Regions from separate parts of the Pseudidiomarina sp. genome, predicted to be linked through region 2. Evidence: predicted binding sites of a transcription regulator. Region 2 holds the regulator's gene; the other holds the start of a gene.
What was found. Region 2 encodes MetJ, which represses methionine synthesis genes. Its sites were predicted from a motif close to TAGACGTCTAGACGTCTA; they were not measured.
Positions count from the first base shown of each region.

Region 1: the regulator MetJ is predicted to act here: its motif matches at 1,727-1,744, upstream of msrA (peptide-methionine (S)-S-oxide reductase MsrA).

Region 1 is NZ_JBLWWR010000002.1:191,793-194,936, forward strand. It holds gene hscA (Fe-S protein assembly chaperone HscA) at 1-761, shown strand, start outside; gene fdx (ISC system 2Fe-2S type ferredoxin) at 793-1,131, shown strand; gene msrA (peptide-methionine (S)-S-oxide reductase MsrA) at 1,167-1,706, opposite strand; gene ndk (nucleoside-diphosphate kinase) at 1,895-2,326, shown strand; gene ACN0UN_RS03830 (bifunctional tRNA (adenosine(37)-C2)-methyltransferase TrmG/ribosomal RNA large subunit methyltransferase RlmN) at 2,433-3,144, shown strand, end outside.
Region 2 is NZ_JBLWWR010000005.1:75,745-78,888, reverse strand. It holds gene metL (bifunctional aspartate kinase/homoserine dehydrogenase II) at 1-1,105, opposite strand, end outside; gene metJ (met regulon transcriptional regulator MetJ) at 1,324-1,653, shown strand; gene argH (argininosuccinate lyase) at 1,677-3,144, opposite strand, start outside.

The DNA of each region.
Region 1 (3,144 bases), on a different contig from region 2:
AAGTTGTCGCCCTGGGTGCTGCCATTCAAGCCGACATTTTAGCGGGTAACAAACCTGACTCTGACATGTTGTTGCTGGATGTGATTCCACTCTCGCTGGGCCTGGAAACTATGGGCGGCTTGGTGGAAAAAGTTGTGGCACGCAACACCACGATTCCAGTCGCAAAAGCGCAAGAATTCACCACGTTTAAAGACGGCCAAACCGCCATGATGATTCATGTGGTGCAGGGCGAACGTGAGCTGGTTGATGACTGCCGTAGTTTGGCTCGTTTCGTGTTAACGGATATACCGCCAATGGCAGCCGGTGCCGCACACATTCGGGTAACTTTCCAAGTCGATGCAGACGGCTTATTGAGCGTGACCGCCATGGAAAAATCAACCGGCGTGAGCGCATCAATTCAGGTGAAACCATCTTATGGTTTGGGTGATAATGACATCACCAAAATGATTGAAGCATCGATGAGCAATGCCAAAGAAGACATGGCGGCGCGTATGTTGCGTGAACAGCAAGTTGAAGCCGACCGCGTTATTGAGGCACTCAGCAGTGCCTTAGCCGCAGACGGCAAATTGCTTGACGAGAACGAGCGCGCAACCCTGGATGCCGCCATGGAGCAACTTCGTGTTGCCCGCAGCGGCACAGATGTTGCAGCCATTGAACAAGCTATTGAAGCCGTAGACAAAGCCAGCGATGATTTCGCCGCGCGCCGTATGGATGCCAGCATTCGCAAAGCACTCTCCGGCACAAAAGTCGACGAGCTATAACGATTAACGTGTAGTTATTAACGAGGTTTTTATGCCAAAGATTGTATTTTTACCCCATGAAGAGCTTTGCCCAGAAGGCGCAGCACTCGAAGCAAAAGACGGCGAAACCGTGCTTGACGTGGCCTTGCGCAACGGCATCGGCATAGAACACGCCTGTGAAAAAGTGTGCGCCTGCACCACCTGCCACGTGTACATTCGCGAAGGCATGGACTCAATTAATGAAATTGAAGAAAACGAAGACGACATGCTCGATAAAGCGTGGGGCCTCGACCCAGATTCACGCTTAAGCTGTCAGGCCAAAGTTGACGGCGAAGACCTCGTTGTAGAAATCCCGAAATACAGCATCAACCACGCCAAAGAAAACCATTAGTAAAAAAGGGGCAGTCCTTGCACTGCCCCCTCATTTTAACCGTCGAGCTTTTCGGCGAAAGTGCGTTTGAATTTTGCTAACTTCGGATGCACAACCGCTTGGCAATAGGCGTTTTCAGGATTACGTTCCACATAGTTTTCGTGGTAATCCTCAGCCGGCCAGAACTTTTCCAAGGGCTCAATTGTGGTCACAATTGGCGCATCCCAGGTTTTTTCACGTTCCATTTCGGCAATAATCTCTTCCGATAAACGCTTTTGTTCGTCAGTTTGGTAGAAAATTGACGTGCGGTATTGCGTACCGACATCGTTACCCTGACGATTCACTTGGGTTGGATCGTGCAACGCAAAAAAGATTTCTAAAATTTCCCGCACACTTAAAGCCGTTGGCTCAAAGGTAACCTGCAGCACTTCAGCATGCCCGGTGCTGCCTGAGCAGACTTCTTCGTACGTTGGATTTTCTTTGTGCCCGCCCGCGTAACCAGACTGCACCTTTAATACGCCACGAACCTGCTTAAAAGCACCTTCAAGGCACCAAAAACAACCGCCACCTAATGTAATTTGTTGCGTCATAACCACCTCATATACTGCAAAATAAATAGACGTCTAGATGCCCACACTTTACGCCTGTTCGATGTCACTGTAAAGCGTTTGAAGTGGTGTGCAGCCGCAGCTCTGCCCCTAGCTCTGACGGCGGCTTTTATGTATAATCCGCGCGACTCTAACTTAGACAACCTTTTACTTATAAAACTTGATTGGAGAAAATCATGGCTTTAGAACGCACCTTATCAATTATCAAGCCGGATGCCGTTGGCAAAAACTTAATCGGCGCTATCTATAACCGTTTTGAAACTGCAGGCTTCCGTATCGTTGCAGCAAAAATGATGCACTTAAGCACTGAACAAGCTGAAGGTTTCTACGCTGAACACAAAGAGCGTCCGTTCTTCCGTGCATTGGTAGACTTCATGACTTCTGGCCCAATCATGGTGCAAGTACTTGAAGGCGAGAACGCAGTAAAACGTCACCGCGACATCATGGGCGCAACCAACCCAGCTGACGCATTGGCAGGAACTTTGCGCGCAGACTATGCTGTATCTATCGACGAGAACGCAACGCACGGTTCTGACGCTTTAGAATCAGCAGCACGTGAAATTGCATACTTCTTCTCTGACGAAGAAATCTGCCCACGTACGCGCTAAAAGCAAAAGCGTTAATCGTTATTCATTGGTCGGGCGCTGCGCTTGTCGTTAAACCCGACTACGAATAACGAATAACCAGTAACGAATAACGCACTTAAGGTTTTATATGAATGCAGTAGACAAAAAAGTGAATTTACTCGACTTGAACCGCGAAGCAATGCGCGAGTTCTTCAAAGAGTTGGGTGAAAAGCCATTTCGCGCCGACCAGGTTATGAAGTGGGTGTATCACTATTGTGTCGATGACTTTGACGAGATGACCAATCTCAACAAGGTGCTGCGTGAAAAACTGAAACAGGTGGCCGAAATTCGGGCACCTGAAGTGCGTGTTCAACAACAATCGTCGGACGGCACCATCAAGTTCGCGATGACCTTATTCGACGGCCAGGATGTGGAAACCGTATGGATTCCAGATCGTGACCGCGCCACCTTGTGTGTGAGTTCGCAAGTAGGCTGTGCACTGGAGTGCACCTTCTGCTCAACCGCGCAGCAAGGCTTTAACCGCAACTTAAAAGTGGCCGAAATCATTGGCCAGGTATGGCGGGTGAGCAAACTCATCGGCGCCTTTGGCGACACCGGCGTAAAAGCTGTCACCAACGTAGTGATGATGGGCATGGGTGAACCGCTGTTGAACCTGAATAACGTGGTTCCAGCCATGGACTTAATGCTTGATGACAACGCCTTTGGCTTATCGAAACGTCGCGTCACCTTAAGCACCTCCGGTGTGGTACCGGCTTTGTATAAGCTGAAAGAGCAAATCGACGTTGCTTTGGCGATTTCTTTGCACGCGCCAAACGATGAATTGCGCAACGAAATTGTGC
Region 2 (3,144 bases):
CTAAATGATTCTGGTGGTAGGCATAATAAGCGTGGTGCTGGGCAACTTCGTTCCAGCTGATTAACGGCGTTAATTCAAGCGTTTCAAATTGTTCAACCAATTGCGGGTCGCTTAAATCAACCCGAAACAGCACCACATCGGCTAACGAGGTGAGTACTTTACCCTTCGGCTCAGTATCGTTGTATTGGCCAATGCGGGTTTGTTGATTTTCAACCTTCAAGCTGGAACGCACAGCAATTACCATGCGCTCGCGATTAACGGGCTGGAAAGTACGTGGATGCAGAACTGGGCTACCTAAGCGCGCCAGTTCTTCGGCTTCTTGCCAGTCAATAGTTGGCAAGCTTACCACCCGTTCAACTTTACGTGGGTCAGCGGAGTAAACACCGGCTACATCTTTCCAAATGGTCACTTGCTTCGAGTCAATCAGGCTGCCAACCAGCGTAGCGGAATAGTCACTGCCGTTACGGCCTAGAATCAGTGAGTTACCGTCAGGATCGGCACAGATGAAGCCTGTTACAATGAAACGCGTGCCTGGGTGCGGCGCAATGCGATTGAGCAAACCAGCACGTGATATCTCTACGCGAATGTGCGGCTCTGGCGCATCATCGGCAATCAGGAAAGTGCGTGCATCAATATAGTTTGCAGTTACGCCTTGCTGTTCTAATAGCGCGGACAATAAACGCGCGCTCCACAACTCGCCGTACGACAGCAGTTCTGGGCGACGCTTAATTTCTTCTTGACCGTTTAACCAAGCGTACCAACGTTTAAAATCAGTTTGCGACTGTTGCAACACACGCGCTTGTACGTCACCGTTAAGTAATTCACGAATCAGGCCTTGCTGATATTTTTCAAGTTGTTTTAGAAGAACCTCGGCGACACCTTTGTCATCCGATTTTGCATCAATGATTTCGAGAATGCGGTTGGTGGTGTCACCTGCTGCCGAGACGACCACGAGATCACTGGCGCCAGCATATTCAGTGACGATACGTGCCACACGACGGTAACAGTACGCATCAGCCAAGCTGCTGCCACCAAATTTGTGAACTTGAACCGTATCGGCCACGGCTTGGATTTGCTCTGGGGTAACTTGAACCTCAACCGTCATGATGCGCGTGCGTTCTCCTGTGAGAAAAAGTAAAAAAGAAGTCGATTATACGGTGCGTTTTTGTGCCAATAAAGCGCCATTACGCAAGGTTAGCACAAAAAGACGTATAGACAGCTATGCGTATAAAGTTGACTGCGCAAAATTCGGCAGTACAATTCACCACATTGTGCAGGGTTTTTTAGTCACGCAGCAACACTTAGCAAGTAAAGGGGCGCAGTATGGAATGGGACGGCGATTATATCTACCCGTATGTTGAACACGGTAAGAAAAGTGAGCACGTGAAGAAAATAACCGTGTCGATTCCCACGCGCGTACTCAAAGTGCTGACCGACGAGCGTACCCGTCGGCAAATTAAAAACCTGCGCCATGCAACTAATAGTGAGTTGCTTTGTGAAGCTTTTTTGCATGCGTTCACCGGACAGCCACTGCCAACCGATGATGACTTACGCAAAGACAACCCTAACAAAATCCCCAAAGCCGTGCGCGAAGAGTTAACGCGCCGAGGCCTGCCGATTCCAGACGACGCTGAGTTCGACGAGGTCGAATAAGCAAAATACTGCTGTAGGAAATCCTACAGCAGATATTCCAGTGCCGTTTCATCGCAGTTGTCCTTGCGTGGGCACAATTCACAGTCCTTCATGACTTTCTCAGGTAGCTTTTCTTTCAGCGTGATGCGAAAGTTCAGCTTGCCAAAAAACTCCGGCACCCGGGTCAGCACAATGGTACGGGCAATGCCTAGCTCACGCGCCTTCCAAAGCAAAAACGCCACCAACTCAGCGCCTAAGCCCTTGCCTTGAGCATTCTTAAACAGGCCAAGACTGCGAATTTCAGCCAAGCCAGTGCTGTACACATACAATGCCGCACAGCCAACGACCTCGTCATTGATTTCAGCTACGGCAAAGCTTTGAATAGCTTGCAGTACGTCGGCTTTATCGCGCGGCAGGTTTTCGCCTTGATCAGCCCAGTATGCAATCAGTTCGCAGATTTTATCCGCATCGCTTAAACGTGCTTGGCGCACATGTTTGCTGGCAGCTTCGGCCGCGTGCAGCCAATCTTGTGCATGTTTTACCGCAACTTTTACGGCGTTGGGTGCCGTACCGCCCATGGCTTGGCGTTGATTTAAGCCATACTGCAAATCCAGGCTGGCATACACATCCGCATCGATAGCTGGGCACACCTGTTGAAACTGCTCAAGCGTAAGCTGCTCCAGGGCGACACCAAGTTGTTGCGCGTTTACCACCAACGTACCCGTCATATGGTGTGCGTCGCGAAAAGCAACGCCCTTGCTAACCAAGTAATCGGCCAATTCGGTGGCGTTGCTGTAGCCCAAAGCCGCCTGCAATGCAGCATGCTCACGGTTCACGGTAAGTTCCGGCACCGCAAACGCGAGCATCTGCAGGCATTGCAAGTAACTGTGCAGGGCATCAAATAGTCCCTCTTTGTCTTCTTGCATGTCTTTGTTATAGGCCAGCGGTAGCCCTTTTAGAGTCACCTGCATGGCATGTTGATGGCCCAGCACACGGCCCGTTTTGCCGCGTAGCAATTCAAACAAGTCGGGGTTTTTCTTTTGCGGCATCAGCGATGAACCGCTACTAATACGATCACTCATGCTGAAGCAGCCAGATTCGCCGGAGCAGTAAAAAATAACGTCTTCAGCCAGTCGCGATAAGTGAATCATACCGGTGCTGGCGGCGTTCAATAGGTCCAGCACGAAGTCACGGTCAGACACCCCGTCGAGGCTGTTTTCACTGGCATACCGAAACCCGAGTTCATGCGCGAGGGTTTCGCGATTAATGGCGGCTGTCGTGCCCGCCAGGGCACCACTGCCCAGAGGGCAAACATCCATGCGGCGCACTGCTTCACGCAGCCGACTGACATCGCGCTGCAACATGCTGACGTAGGCCATAGCCCAGTGGCCAGCGACAATCGGTTGCGCCCGCTGCAGGTGCGTATAGCCAGGTAACATGGCATCTGTATGCTGCTCTGCAAAGGTCAGCAAGTTTTCAATGGCGGCCAAATTTGCCTTAATCAGATGCTCA